3 regions of the Klebsiella sp. GFKo11 genome follow, and region 3 is predicted to be linked to each of the others. Evidence: predicted binding sites of a transcription regulator. Region 3 holds the regulator's gene; each other region holds the start of a gene.
The links. Region 3 encodes CRP, which controls carbon source genes, mostly activating them, when cyclic AMP is high. Its sites were predicted from a motif close to ATGTGANNNNNNTCACAT; they were not measured.

Region 1: a site for CRP is predicted at 1,632-1,649, ahead of azuC (stress response protein AzuC). Genes of this name have one in related genera too.
Region 2: a site for CRP is predicted at 1,882-1,899, ahead of AC07P6_RS06965 (PTS sugar transporter subunit IIB). Genes of this name have one in related genera too.

Annotation. Positions count from the first base shown of each region.
Region 1 covers NZ_CM151369.1:2,379,961-2,385,213, forward strand. Annotated here, with positions in the region: gene AC07P6_RS11495 (RpiB/LacA/LacB family sugar-phosphate isomerase) at 1-20, shown strand, start outside; gene AC07P6_RS11500 (MFS transporter) at 68-1,489, opposite strand; gene azuC (stress response protein AzuC) at 1,699-1,782, shown strand; gene AC07P6_RS11510 (DUF2766 family protein) at 1,862-2,113, shown strand; gene AC07P6_RS11515 (MFS transporter) at 2,159-3,670, opposite strand; gene AC07P6_RS11520 (non-heme ferritin-like protein) at 3,993-4,496, opposite strand; gene AC07P6_RS11525 (DJ-1/PfpI family protein) at 5,049-5,253, shown strand, end outside.
Region 2 covers NZ_CM151369.1:1,444,160-1,449,412, reverse strand. Annotated here, with positions in the region: gene AC07P6_RS06975 (PTS sugar transporter subunit IIA) at 1-66, opposite strand, end outside; gene AC07P6_RS06970 (PTS galactitol transporter subunit IIC) at 63-1,427, opposite strand; gene AC07P6_RS06965 (PTS sugar transporter subunit IIB) at 1,431-1,712, opposite strand; gene AC07P6_RS06960 (ABC transporter substrate-binding protein) at 1,941-2,756, opposite strand; gene speB (agmatinase) at 2,772-3,743, opposite strand; gene AC07P6_RS06950 (LysR family transcriptional regulator) at 3,880-4,782, shown strand; gene AC07P6_RS06945 (MFS transporter) at 4,779-5,253, opposite strand, start outside.
Region 3 covers NZ_CM151369.1:523,379-528,631, reverse strand. Annotated here, with positions in the region: gene AC07P6_RS02400 (hydrolase) at 1-914, shown strand, start outside; gene AC07P6_RS02395 (YheU family protein) at 911-1,129, shown strand; gene AC07P6_RS02390 (phosphoribulokinase) at 1,166-2,035, shown strand; gene AC07P6_RS02385 (OsmC family protein) at 2,091-2,495, opposite strand; gene crp (cAMP-activated global transcriptional regulator CRP) at 2,800-3,432, shown strand; gene AC07P6_RS02375 (YccS/YhfK family putative transporter) at 3,484-5,253, shown strand, end outside.

The DNA of each region.
Region 1 (5,253 bases), 1.9 Mb from region 3:
TTCGCCAGATCGTCGGTTAATCTCCTGCAAATATCCAGGGCCAGCGCTGCTGGCCTTTTCTTTTGGGCTATTTCTTTTTGTTGGACACGTTGCTACCGGCATCTTTTGCCAGGTGCAGGCTATCAATCATTCCCACCAGACAAATCAACGCAATAAAAATAAACGACAGACGGAAGCTGATCCCCGGCAGACTTGTGAGATTAAACCATTCACTGAACTTCTCCCCAATACGAATACCGATCGCCCCGAGCGTAATCCCAAGCCCAACGGCCAGCTGCGAAGCGGTGCTGAACAACGTATTGGCATAGCTCATTTGCGCCGAAGGCACATCGGCAAAAGCAAGGGTGCTGACGCCGGTAAATTGAATAGAGCGGAATACCCCGCCGAGATAGAGAATCACGAAAATCAGCCAGACTGGCGTTTGTGGTGTTAAAAAAGCGCAGGCCAGCAGCGAGAGTACATTCAGCGCACCGTTGATCAGCAGCAGGCGGCGAAAACCCAGCCAGCGAATTAACGGCGTTGTCGCGGGCTTGATGGTTAAATTACCAACGAAAACGGCCAGCACCAGCAACCCTGAGTGGAATGGGTCCATACCAAACCCGACCTGAAACAGCAGCGGCAGCAGGAAAGGGACGGCGCTAATTGAGGCACGGAACAGCGAGCCGCCGTACATAGTGACCTTGAAGGTCGGTATTTGCAGCGCATCGAGGCGCACCATCGGCCAGGCTGCGCGACGGAAATGGCGCAGTGAGAACAACATGCTGCCAAGGCCTAATACCAGCAGCGCCGGAGTTTGCCAACTCAAAGGTTGACGATCGCCGAGAAATTCCATGGCGGTGACCAGGCTAATCATGGCGATTGAAGTGGCAAGGAAGCCGGGAAGGTCAAAAGGCCGTGGTTCATCTTCACGAATGTTTGGGATGATGCGCAAAGACAGGGCCATAGCGATGAGCCCAAGGGGCACGTTAATAAAGAAAATCCAGTGCCAACTGGCATAGCTGGTGATAAATCCGCCCAGCGGCGGGCCGATAATGGGGGCCACTAATGCCGGCCAGGTCAGGGTGGCAATCGCCTTAATGAGCTGATGCTTCGGTGTCGTTCGCAAAACTGCCAGTCGGCCTACTGGAACCATCAGCGCGCCGCCTATTCCTTGCAGAATTCGCATCGCCACGAAGATGTCGACGTTGGTTGATAACCCGCAAAAAACAGAAGCCAGCGTGAAAATCGCCAGCGCGAGAGTGAAGATTTTGCGTGCGCCGAAGCGATCGGCTATCCAGCCGCTGGCCGGTATCAGCACGGCCAGCGTAATGAGATAGGCGCTAATACCGATATTGAGATCGACCGCTGTGACGCCAAAGTCTTTCGCCATGTCCGGCAGGGCAGTGGCGATCACCGTGCCGTCGAGGAACTCCATAAAAAACGCGCCAGCCACCAGCAGTGCGGGTGCTGAAAAAGAACGATCGTCCCTGGAAGAGATGTTTGTGCTCATTGTCGTGTCGCTGCCATAGCAAAGAGGGGCCAAACTCGACGCAGAGCATGTTGCTTTAACTGTTCGATTCAGCTCATTTTTGTTTAATATTTAAATTATTTTTGTAAAAACAGTGTGATTTGACGCATGTTCATATTGATTTTTGTGATGTAAGTCATATTATAGTCCTGTAGACATTAACACCTGCATAACAAAAACGGAGTCAATCCATGAAGCTGCGCAAAATCCTCAAAAGCATGTTTGAAAACTACTGCAAAACCTTCAAAGACGTACCCCCTGGCGGTATGTTCTGATAAAAAAACCTGCTGCGGCAGGTTTTTTTATCTCTTAAGATTTAGGTTACTATTACGCTCCTGAAAAAAGGAGTAAAAAATGTCTCAACATCTCACCGAAAATGACGAGTTGGTTTCCGACGTGGTTGCCTGCCAACTGGTCATCAAACAGATTCTCGACGTTATTGATATCATCGCCCCTGTCGAAGTGCGCGAGAAAATGACCACTCAGTTAAAAGCCATCGATTTTGCCAGTCATCCTGCATCGGCCGATCCGGTTACGCTGCGGGCGGTACAAAAAGCCATTGCCTTAATTGAACTGAAGTTCACCCCGCAAGGTGAGGCACACTAAATACATAGCCCCGCCATCAAGTGATGGCGGGGCGTCGTTATGTGGTTAGTGGGAAACGGCGGTACGGGCCGGCGTCTCCTGAGTATTGTTAAATAACTTGCTGTTGCCCCAGCACTCTTCGTAGCGGTGACCGACTAAATCTTCAACGATGAGGCGCACATCCGGTGTGATGTCGGCAATTTTGCCGCCAGCTTTAATCCGCGCGACTTCCTGCAAGACCACCATATGCGCTTTGCGATCCAGCTTCATCTGCTTACTGAAGACGATCGCCGCCAAAGCCAGCAGGACTACGCCCACACAGAACACGACCGCAATAGCGGTTACCGCGCTTTCAGGTTGCGTATGCGCTTTTGACTGGAAGCCGTAGAAGCTGAGGATAGCGCCCATTGTGAAGACGATGATAGAGCGTAGGATTTTCCCGGAAAAGGTCATTGCGCCAGCATAGATACCTTCACGACGACGGCCAGTATAGATCTCGTCAACGTCGGCTAAAAAGGTATATACGGTCCAGGGGATGTAGTACACGCCGCCCGTGCCCAGTCCGAACAGGACGGTGATACCAAACATCAGGATGGTTGCCAGATGTGCAGGCAAATGGAAGAACCACAGCGAGGTATAAAGCAGCACGGCAAAAATAACCACGCTCAGCGCCAGAATGTAGGGCTTACTAAACCCTTTTTTCACGCACAGGCCGATAAACAGCGCCGTAGAGACCAGTTGCAGGATGGAATTCAGGCTATTTAGCCCGGCGACCATCGCCGGATCGTGCTGCAGGACGAAAATAACAAAGTAGGTAAAGATAGACGCAAACAGCCATTCTGCGCCGAAACCACAGAGGTACATGCCCAGATGTTTACGGAACACGCGCAGATAAAAGGTAGAACGCATATCCTTCGCCAGCATAAGCAGAGTATTGAGTAAGCCTTTTTTCTCACTATTGCTGACTTCCTCTTCGCGCGGACGTTCCCAGCTGCAGTACCACAAGCAGGAGATCGCAACGATGAGAATGATCCCGTAGGTCAGGCCGGTCAGGAAAAATGGGGTCGCGGATTCTTTGCCGTAAAGCAGGATGAACTGACCTGGAATAAATGCTGCCAGGAAGTTAGCCAGTTTACCGAAGATCGCTTTGTAGCCAGTAAGCTTTGAGCGTAGTGAAAAATCGTCGGTCATTTCGGTCGCCAATGTTTCATAGGGGACCATGATCGAGGTATAAATGATTTCAAAGACTACATAAGTGCATAGGTAGTACCAGAACCCAAGACCTTCTACCCAAAGCAGCGGGTAGAACATCATGAGCGGAATACCGATTAATAAAAAGAAGCGGCGGCGTCCGAAGCGTTTGCCGAGACGCGTTTTACCAAAATTATCGGTGAGATAACCCATAAGAGGATTACTGATCGCGTCGATAATACTGGCGACGGAGAAAATGAGCGAAGCCTCGATCAGCGTCAGCCCACAAAATGTTGTATAAAAATAAAGCAGCCATGCGCCGCTGATTGCCAGCGCGCCGCTTCCCAGTAAATTCCCGCCGCCGTAGGCTAACTGATGGCGTAACAAAATCGGTCTTCCCTGCAGCCCCTGAGGGGCTGAAGCCGCGTATCTTGCCATTAAAATAAACTCCGTGTTTTAAATTTTTGAAACACTGTTTTTATATTCTTAAGTGATGGATTTGAACGTGATCTACATCACTAAAAACCGGCTAAATCCCATGCCTGAGCATTAATGAGATCCAGTTAAAAGTTTTTAATGCTTTTTAGGAATAAAAACGGCGCCGAAGCGCCGAAAAAGATGGGTTGGTGAGAATTGTCTATAAGGACATTGATGATATTAATATATGGTTTTTGGGCATTTATCAGCGATACACCATTTGCTGTGAGCGTTAATTATGTTGGTTGCTGACCAGATCTAACAAACGAAGGTCGGTTTGTTGCACGCACGTTCCATCCTTATCCGCATTGCGCACTTCATCGAGAATGGTTTCCAGCAGGATACCGTCCTGGCGCTGTTCTTTTTCCAGCAGCGTTAAAAAATGCCAGGTGGCATCGTCGCTTTGCGCTTTAGCTTCTTCCGTCAGGTCGATCAATATACTGCTGCGTTGCTGATAATCAGCAACGGTGGTAGCAAAAAGATCTTCGAGGGAAGCACACTCTGGTTGGCTGGAACCTTCAGATTTCACCACCGGCACGGCGCCGGTTTTTTTCATAAAATCAAAAACCCGCATCATCTGGGTTACCCTGGATTGCGCCCTGCTGCGCAAAAACGTTGCGGTACCGTTTAACCGTTGCTGAGTACACCACTCACTTAAATGTAGATATAAGTTTGATGCATGGAATTCAAGATTCATTTGGTTATTCAGTTTCTTAACCATTCCTGGGACGATCATAAAAATATCCTTATTAACCTGTAAAGGAGTCCTGGCTACACCCTGAATCATCTTCCTTAGAGAGTCTTAATTCGGGACACATGACGTGCAGGTAAAGTACCAGAATAATAATTATCTGTACTTCAAATATATGAGGGGTAATTAAATTGCGATTACCGATGAATGTAGAATAGCGCCACTGGGTGATTAAGGAAACTCTCATATGATGTTATTTACGTTTCGTTACACCATCCATAATTAACTTTATTTAAGTGTGTTTATGTAATGGTAACTATTTTTCATTAGGTCATCGTTGTTTTTATATACATGATTTTAAATGATATTTATTGCTTTTGTCGTTGATTTGTAGTAGTTCTAAGTAACTAAATGAAATTACGCTTCATTTATATTGGGTTATGGTTTTGATTGTGTGTTAATCTGTTCTTCGTAAAAGGTGTAAATTGCGTTAGATTATGTTTTTTGTGATTTTAGAAACAAGGCATAACGATAATTTAAAAAAATACTGCTTTTGTAAACACACGATTGTTATTTGGCTATCTGAAGGAGTCAGAAATGAAAAAAGTAGCGGTGCTGTTAGCACCTGGTTTCGAGGAAGGTGAAGCGATTGTGATTATTGATATTCTTCGTCGCTTGCACATCAATGTAGAACTACTGTCCTGTGCCGAATCGCGCGCGGTGGTGAGCTATCACGATATTCCTATGGTCGCAGACAGCACGTTAACAGAACGAGCACAGACGCTTTATGACGCGGTGGTTC
Region 2 (5,253 bases), 920 kb from region 3:
GGTCAGTAAAGCCGTCCGACTGACGGACCCGGTAAACTTCACCACCCGCTGTGCGCTAAACATCATTTCCCGCCCTCCACGCTCGCTTCGGCCATCTGTTCATTTTCCTGCGCCAGCTTACGGCGATTCCACAGCACCAGCGCGATGGTGCACAGCGTCAGGATACCTACGCCAATCTCTTTCAGATGGAAACTCTGGATAATCGCCCACGGCAGCATCGCCCCGGCATAATCCACGCTGCTAATACTGGTGGTCCCCTGCGGCAGCGAGAAGCCGGTGCTCACCGCGGTGCTGGTGACAATCGGCGCCAGGTTGGTACCAATCAACAACGCCAGACTTAAGGTTAACAGCCCGGTCAGCAGCGTGCGGAACATATCACCGCGACAAACCGCCGTCACCAACACGAAGGCGAACGGTAGGCCGGTCAAAGAAGCGAACGGCAGGAACTGGTTGCCCGGAATAATCGCCGCCAGTACCAGCATCACCGGGATCATCAGCATCGACACGGACAACGTCACCGGGTGCCCAACGCTCACGGCTGAATCCAGGCCGATAGCGATTTTGCCGAATGAACCGGCACGCGACTGAGCTATCTCCTGAATACGTTCGCTAATCGGATAAACCCCTTCCATCAGCATTTTCGCCATCCGCGGAATAATGGTCATCACCGCCGCCATGGTAATTGCGGTTTGCAGAATAGCTTTCACTTCGATACCCGCGATTATACCCAACAGCGCGCCGATAATTGCCCCCAGAGAGGCCGGATCGCCGAGAATAGATAACCGTTTCTGGATAACTTCGGTATCAATTTTGATATCACGGATAACCGGGATGCGGTCAACAATGGCATTCACCAACCACGCGGCCGGGACAAATGATGCGGAAAAACCGTGCGGTACCGAAATAGATGGTAGGTTCAGGTATTTCTCAACATCACCACTAGTACGGTCGGCAATCACCATCGTAATAATACAGTTGATACCAGCGGCAAATATCCCCAGCCACAGGCTATCGGTAATAATCGTCACCAGAGAACCGGTAAAGGCGTGATGCCACAGGTTCCAGATATCCACGTTCAGTACCCGCGTGGTTTTGGTATACAGCATCAACACGTTAATCGCGACGCACACCGGAATCACCAGCGCGCCGACCCGGGTCCCCATCGCTACCGCTGCGGCAGCAGGCCAGCCCACGTCCAGCACGTTGAGATTCAGACCAAAACGCTCCACCAGAGCATGGCTCACCGGGGTCAGGGAATCGATCATCAGATTAACGGTAATGCTTAAGCCGATAAAACCAATACCGACCATTAAACCGGCTTTTAATGCTTTGCTCAGCGACAGGCGTAATATCAAACCGAGGAGCATAAATATTAGCGGCATCATGACCGATGCCCCTAAACCTACAATGTAATCAACAATAAACATGGCTTAACCCTCGGCGAGAATTAATTCTTTCACGCTGCTGAAAACTTTATCAGTACCCATACCGGTTAATAGCGGTAGAGCGTTAACAACGGGAATAGAAAGCGCAACCGGCGAAGTAGAAACAATAAAATCTACATCGTCGCGGGTTTTGGCTTCAGCCACGGTTCCCTGGGAAATACGGACTTTATCGAGAATATTCTCTTTTTTCAGGAAGTCCTGGAGCTTATTTAACGCAACGGTACTGGTCGCCACACCGGCGCCGCAGCAAATCATCATGTGTTTCATGAGCAATCCTCTCTGTTTTGGTGAGAGGAATTAAAGCATGCAGGAAAAATATGAATTGTGATCAGTGTGTAATTTTACACACTGAGTACACAATGAATTGTAGAGTCAAAAGTAAGACATTGATAAGTAGTGATTTTAAATCATACTCAAATGTGTAATCCCGCTAAAAATGTGATGAACATCTCATTACAGTGTCCGTTCATCTGTATATTTTATATTTTTTACACACTACTGCACCGTGTCATCGGTGATGCCGTATACCGCATATTTTTTCAGCAAGGCGCTGTACTCACCATTTTCACGCAGGGTTTTCAGTGCGGAGGTCAACTGTTGCGCCAGCGCCTGGTTACCCTTCTTGATGTAAATACCCAGCGTTTGCGGATATATCGTCTGCGGGGAACTGACCTTCAGTCGGCCTTTGCTGCGCTGGGTAAACAGGCTGACTACGCCAGCAATATCCACCTGAGCCTGAATATTGCCGGAGAGCAGTGCCTGCAGCGTCTCCGGCGCGGTCGGGAACTCTTTAATCTCAATCTCCCCTTTACCTTGCGCCTGGCAATAGTTCGCCGAAAGCTCATGCAGCTTTTTCACCCACGATGTCCCCTGCTGCAGCCCAATGGTTAAGCCACAAAGTTCGTTTTCCGTTTGCGGCGCAACTTTGCTATCGCTACGCACCATGATATAGGCTCCGGTTTTAGCATAAGGGATCGCATCCGCCTGCTGGGTACGCTCCGGCGTAATATAGAGCGCAGAGATCACCGCATCCTGGCGTCCCCCGCTCAGGCCGAGGATCAAGCTGCTAAATTTGGTATCCACCAGCTGTAGCGTCAGGCCCGCTTTTTGGCTTAATAACGTCGCCAGTTCAGCATCAAAACCGACGATTTTGTCATCCTGCCAGGATTCAAAAGGCGGGTAGGCGACTTCCATCGCTATTTTCAGTTTTCCCGGCGACAGAGTCGCATCCGCCGCATTGGCCGCCGTAACAAGGCCTGATGCCAGAACCAACGCGGTAGCGAGATAGCGCAATGAGAGATTTCTTTTCATCATAATTCTCCGCTGTTATTGAGAAATACGCCGATGATGGGCGTCGGCAAGCTGGCACAGGAGTTCAAACATCATGGTCGCGCCGGTCAGGCTGGTGAGATTACCCTGGTCAAAGGGCGGCGAGACTTCCACCACGTCGGCACCAATCAGATTCAATCCAGCAAGCTGACGAACGCAGCGCTGGGCCTGCAGCGTGGTCATACCGCCAATTTCCGGTGTTCCGGTACCGGGCGCATAGACCGGATCCAGCACATCGATATCGAAGCTGATATAGGTAGGCTGCTCGCCAACAATCTCACGCGCCCTCTGCATCACCTTATCGATACCCAGCTCGTCCACCTGCTCCATACGGATGATGGTGATACCGTTCTCCTCCGCCCAGCGGTGCTCATCGGCGGAAAACAGCGCTCCGCGGATGCCGATTTGCACCGTGCGTTGCGGGTCGAGAACGCCTTCTTCTACCGCACGACGAAACGGAGTACCGTGGGTAAAGCGCTCGCCGCCGAAGTAGCTGTCGTTAGTATCCGAGTGGGCATCAAAATGGATCATCCCCAACGCCTTATTCCGCCCGAGCGCCCGTAAAATCGGCAGCGTAGTGAGATGATCACCACCCGCGGTTAGAGGCATCACCTGCTGCTCATCAAGGGCGCGATACCAGGCTTCAATGCGCGCCAGGCTATCCTGCATATCTACCGGATTGATACGCACATCTCCCAGATCGCCAACGCGGGCGTAATCATAGGGAGAACGGCGGGTGGTCTGGTGGACTCGACGCACCAGGCTTGAAGCATTGCGTAGCTCGCGTGGCCCGTGGCGAGTCCCCGCACGGTTGGTGGTTCCGCCGTCCCACGGCACGCCTACCACGCCGATATCCAGGTCGGCGGCCTGTGGCGCAAAAGGGAGACGGAAAAAGGTCGGTAATCCACTAAAACGTGGAATTTCGCCATCCTGCGGCTGCGGGTATTCATGTTCAATTAAGGATGTCATTGCTGTGTCTCCAGGGCTTTTCGGGGCGATGAAGACATACTGCTGAACGCAGATGAGAGAAAAAATAGTCAAAAGCAAAAAATTAGTTTAGAAAAACAAAAACAAACCCCGGGGCTTACAGCGGAGCATCCCCTTTATGTCAGTTGGAAAATTTCCGAATCTGCGGCTGTTACACGTTTTTATTACCGTGGCGAAATATCAGGGCTTTGCCAATGCGCAGCAGGAACTTAACCTGACGGTTTCGGCTATCAGCAACTATATGAGTGAACTGGAAGAGAAGCTCGGCATCACCCTATGTCGTCGCGGTAGAGGCGGTTTTTCTCTGACCGAAAAAGGGGAAACCGTCCTCCAGCAAAGCATCGACCTGCTGAATTCGATGGAGGATTTTGAGCGCAATACGGCGACGCTGCGCGGCGAGCAGACCGGGATTTTTAATCTTGGCGTAATTGACTCGACGATTACCGACCCGATGCTGCCGATGAGCGAAATCATCGCCACGTTTAGCGAGCGCTTCCCGCTGGTGCATATTAATTTACAGGTCAGAAGCCCGAACGCGCTTTTGCAGGGCGTACTGAATAATGAACTGGATCTCGCCGTGGGCACCTTCTCTTTACAGGCCAATAGCGTGGTGTCTCACCCACTTTATCGCGAACAAAACTGGCTCTATTGCGGTGACAAACACTCTCTGTTTACCGTTAAGCACCCGACGGAAGCGCTTATTTCCGAGATGCGAATGGTCACCCGCAGCTACTGGAGCAGCAGCGATTTAGGGCGCAAAGGCTTTAAGCAGAGCGTCGCGAGTGCAGAAAGTATGGAAGCGCAGCTGATGCTGATTCTGTCCGGCAAATACGTCGGCTATCTGCCGGAACACTACGCTTTGCCCTGGGTGCAATCGCAAAAGCTGCGCGCCCTGCTGCCAACAGAATATGGCTATCAGGCTCCCTTCTCGCTGATTTTCCGCCGGGGTCGCAGCAAAGAAACCTTAATTCGCTCAATGCGAGACGCCGTGCGTGCTGGCGTTAAATCACGCAAAAATTAGGCCCGTTTCGCTGCTCGTCCGCCGACCAGCAACGCAAGCAGCGCGATGACAATCGGCACCAGCGATCCCCACAGCACGGCATTCCAGCCAAAGAGGTTCATCAGCGCACCCGAGGAAAACGAGCCAATCATCATGACGCCGAAAACAATAAAATCATTCAGCGACTGCACCTGGGTTTTCTCTTCCGGACGATGGAAATCCATAATCTGCGCCGACGCGCCGGTAAAGCCAAAGTTCCAGCCAATACCCAACAGGATCAGCGACAGCCAGTAGTGCATTACGTCGATACCGGCCAGGCCGACCATCACCGACAGCACCAGCAGAATTAACCCAGCCGCGTTAATACACCGGGCTCCGAATCGATTGATTAATTTACCGGTGAAAAATCCGGGCCCGTACATGGCGATAACGTGCCACTGAATCCCGAGGTTTGACGCCTGCTGCGAGATACCGTGCATATGCATAGAAAGC
Region 3 (5,253 bases):
TAATCCGTCGCAAGCTACGTTTCACTCCACACTGGCAGCGTCTTGAATTACCGGATGGCGACTTTGTCGATCTGGCGTGGAGCGAAGAACCATCTCAGGCTCGTCATAAACCGCGATTGGTGGTGTTTCATGGTCTTGAGGGCAGCCTGCACAGCCCTTATGCTCACGGACTCGTCCACGCGGCCATGCAGCGCGGCTGGCTGGGCGTGGTGATGCATTTTCGCGGCTGTAGCGGCGAACCCAACCGAAATAACCGCATCTATCATTCTGGCGAAACGGAAGACGGCTCCTGGTTTTTACGTTGGCTTCAGCGCGAATACGGCGACGTGCCAACTGCAGCGGTGGGTTACTCGCTTGGGGGCAATATGCTGGGCTGCCTGTTGGCGAAAGAAGGTGACGATATTCCTGTCGATGCTGCCGTTATCGTCTCAGCGCCGTTTATGCTGGAAGCCTGTAGTTCTCATATGGATAAGGGGTTTTCCCGCGTTTATCAGCGTTATCTGCTCAATCTGCTGAAGGCGAATGCCGCGCGTAAGCTGAAAGCTTATCCGGGCTCTTTGCCGGTTGATTTACGCCAGCTAAAAGGTATGCGCCGCATCCGCGAATTTGACGATAGCATCACCGCCAGGATCCACGGTTTTGCCGATGCGCTAGACTACTATCGCCAGTGTAGTGCGATGCCGCGCTTAAGCGACATCACTAAACCAACGCTGATTATTCATGCGAAGGACGATCCTTTTATGGATCACCACTCCATCCCGCCGCAAGAACAGCTACCGGCAAATGTCGAGTATCAACTTACAGAGCATGGCGGCCATGTTGGTTTTGTCGGTGGTACGCTGCGCAAGCCGGAAATGTGGTTAGAACAGCGAATCCCGGATTGGCTAACTCGCTGGTTAGGAGGGCAAATATGATTATTCCCTGGCAGGATCTCGATCCCGAAACGCTGGATAACCTGATTGAAAGTTTTGTATTACGCGAAGGCACCGATTATGGTGAGCATGAACGTTCGCTGGCGGATAAAGTCGCCGATGTCAAACAACAGCTGAAAAGCGGAGAAGCCGCGCTGGTGTGGTCAGAGCTGCACGAGACGGTCAATATTATGCCCCGCAAGCAGTTTCACGGCTAAGGCGGCATCACACTATCGTTTACCCTGGGAGTTGTTATGTCTGCCAAACATCCGGTGATTGCCGTCACGGGCTCTAGCGGCGCGGGAACCACGACCACCAGCCTTGCCTTTCGCAAAATCTTCGCCCAGCTAAATCTCCACGCCGCCGAAGTGGAAGGCGATAGCTTTCACCGCTACACCCGCCCGGAAATGGACATGGCGATCCGCAAAGCGCGAGATCAGGGCAAACACATCAGCTACTTCGGTCCCGAGGCTAACGATTTCGGCCTGCTGGAGCAGACTTTCAGAGAATACGGGCTGAACGGTACAGGTCAGTCACGCAAGTATTTACACACCTATGATGAAGCCGTGCCGTGGAATCAGGTTCCTGGCACCTTCACTCCCTGGCAGTCGCTGCCTGAACCCACTGACGTGCTGTTTTATGAAGGCCTGCACGGCGGAGTTGTCACGCCCCAGCACAACGTCGCTGACCATGTTGATCTGTTGGTTGGGGTTGTGCCGATCGTTAACCTGGAGTGGATCCAGAAGCTTATCCGCGATACCAGCGAACGCGGCCACTCTCGTGAAGCGGTGATGGATTCCGTCGTTCGCTCGATGGAAGATTACATCAACTTCATCACCCCGCAGTTTTCACGCACTCACCTCAACTTCCAGCGCGTACCTACGGTGGATACGTCCAATCCATTTGCAGCCAAAGCAATCCCATCGCTTGATGAAAGCTTTGTCGTTATCCATTTCCGCAACTTACAGAATATCGATTTCCCCTGGCTACTGGCGATGCTTCAGGGCTCGTTTATCTCGCATATGAACACGCTAGTGGTGCCGGGAGGGAAAATGGGGCTGGCCATGGAGCTCATCATGGCGCCATTGGTCGAGCGGCTAATGGAAGGCAGGAAAATCAATTAACAAAAAACCCCGGTAGCGCAGCGCATGCCGGGGCGACGAGTTCGCGCCGTTCGGCTTATCCCTCGATCACTTCATAAGAGTGAGTTATGTTTACCGCTTTCTCCAGCATCAGCGCCACCGAGCAATATTTTTCCGCCGATAGGTCAACTGCGCGAGAAACGGCAGCATCTTTCAGCTCTTTACCGGTCACGATAAAATGCAGATTGATATGGGTAAACAGACGCGGTGCTTCCTCGCGACGCTCAGAAGTCAGCTTAACTTCGCAGTTAGTGACGTTATGGCGTCCCTTCTGCAGGATAGAAACCACGTCAATTGCGCTACATCCGCCCGCCGCCATCAACACCATTTCCATCGGGCTAGGCGCTTTATCCCCGGAATTACCGTCCATCAGAATCTGGTGACCAGAAGCCGACTCACCAATGAAGGTTAACCCTTCAACCCATTTCACTCGCGCTTGCATAAATTTAACTCCAGGGCTGTAATTTTCCTGACAGATTACGCGCACATAACAATTCTCGCAACGGAAGGCGACCTAGGTCATGCTGAAGCGAGACACCAGGAGACACGCGGCGAAAGCTATGCTAAAACAATCGGGATGCTACAGTAATACATTGATGCACTGCATGTATGCTGAGGAGTTCACATTACAGGCTGCAGGAAATTTTCAGCCAGATTCCCAGGTATAGGGATTTAATACGATTGCATGCCCGGATGCCGTGTAGTGTCGGCATCTGGAGATAGCTTATAACAGAGGATAACCGCGCATGGTGCTTGGCAAACCGCAAACAGACCCTACCCTTGAATGGTTCTTGTCTCATTGCCACATTCATAAGTACCCCTCAAAGAGCACGCTGATCCACCAGGGTGAGAAAGCAGAAACGTTGTACTACATCGTTAAAGGCTCCGTGGCTGTACTCATCAAGGATGAAGAAGGTAAAGAGATGATCCTCTCTTACCTCAACCAGGGCGATTTCATCGGTGAATTAGGCCTGTTTGAAGAAGGTCAGGAACGTAGTGCATGGGTACGTGCGAAAACCGCATGTGAAGTGGCCGAAATCTCCTACAAAAAATTCCGTCAGTTGATCCAGGTTAACCCGGACATCCTGATGCGTCTCTCTTCGCAAATGGCACGTCGCCTGCAGGTTACGTCAGAGAAAGTCGGTAACCTCGCCTTCCTCGACGTGACGGGTCGTATCGCCCAGACGTTGCTGAACCTGGCAAAACAGCCTGATGCGATGACCCACCCGGACGGTATGCAAATTAAAATTACCCGTCAGGAAATCGGTCAGATCGTTGGATGCTCCCGCGAAACCGTTGGCCGTATCCTGAAAATGCTGGAAGATCAAAACCTGATCTCCGCGCACGGTAAAACTATCGTCGTCTACGGTACCCGTTAAGTCGGCAAAACGGCGTATTGCTATGCAATACGCCGTTTTTGTTTCCCCCTCATGTGGCGCAGGCTGATTTACCACCCGGAAGTCAACTACGCACTGCGGCAAACGCTGGTGTTGTGTCTGCCGGTCGCAATCGGACTTCTTCTCGGACATTTACAGCAGGGCTTACTGTTTTCCCTGGTACCAGCCTGTTGCAACATTGCCGGTCTGGACACACCACATAAGCGCTTCTTTAAACGCCTGATTATTGGCGGCTGCCTGTTTGCTGGCTGTAGCCTGATTGTCCAGCTCCTGCTGCAACGCGAGATCCCTCTACCACTGATTCTCACTGGTCTGGCGCTAATCCTTGGGGTGACTGCCGAAATCAGTTCACTGCACGCGCGACTACTGCCTGCTTCACTTATTGCCGCCATTTTTACCCTCAGCCTTGCGGGTAACATGCCGGTGTGGGAGCCACTGCTAATCTACGCGCTCGGCACCTTATGGTATGGCGTCTTTAACTGGTTCTGGTTTTGGCTATGGCGCGAACAACCGCTGCGCGAGTCACTGAGCCTGCTCTACCGCGAACTGGCTAACTATTGCGAGGCCAAATACAGCCTGCTGACCCAGCATACGGACCCGGCCACCTCGCTGCCGCCGCTACTTAACCGCCAGCAGAAAGTGGTTGATCTGATTACCCAGTGTTACCAGCAGATGCATATGCTGGCGGCCAATCAACGCAACGACCACAAACGTCTGTTGCGCGCTTTTCAGGTGGGGTTGGATTTACAGGAACATATCTCCGTTAGCCTGCATCAGCCGGAAGAAGTGCAGAAACTGGTGGAACGCAGTCACGCAGAAGCAGTGATTCGCTGGAATGCGCAAACCGTTGCCGCCCGCCTGCGTGAGTTGGCGGACGATCTTCTCTACCATCGTTACCCACAGCGCTTTCAGATGGATAAACAGATCGGCGCGCTGGAAAAAATTGCCTGGCAACATCCGGATAACCCGGTCGGCCAGTTCTGCGCCTGGCACTTCAGCCGTATCGCCCGGGTTTTGCGTACCCAGCGTCCTCTGTACACGCGCAACTTGATGGCGGATAAAACTCGACGTTTACCCCTGCTGCCAGCGCTAAAAAGCTACCTGTCGTTTAAATCTCCGGCGTTACGCAACGCCGCGCGCATCAGCGTAATGCTGAGCGCCGCCAGCCTGATGGGCAGCGCACTGCATCTGCCGAAACCCTACTGGATCCTGATGACTGTGCTGTTCGTGACGCAAAACGGCTACGGCGCGACGCGGGTGCGCATTGTTCACCGGGCGGCTGGAACGATTGCCGGACTGGTGATCGCCGGACTGACGCTACACTTCCACGTGCCTGAAGGCTATACGCTGACCGCCATGCTCTTCATCACGCTGCTAAGCTACCTGATTATTCGTAAGAACTACGGCTGGGCAATGGTTGGTTTTACCGTCACGGCGGTTTATACCCTGCAATTACTCACGCTAAACGGTGAGCAGTTTATCATCGCCAGATTAATCGACACGCTTATTGGCTGTCTGATCGCTTTTGGTGGGATGGTTTGGCTATGGCCGCAGTGGCAAAGCGGTCTGCTACGCAAAAATGCCCACGACGCGCTGGAAGCCGATCAGGAAGCGATCCGGCTCATTCTTAGCGACGATCATCAGGCTCCGGCGCTGGCCTATCAGCGAATGCGCGTTAATCAGGCGCACAATGCGCTGTTTAACTCACTCAATCAGGCGATGCAGGAACCGGGCTTTAATTCGCACTATCTGGAAGATATGAAGCTGTGGGTAACCCATAGCCAGTTCATTGTTGAGCACATC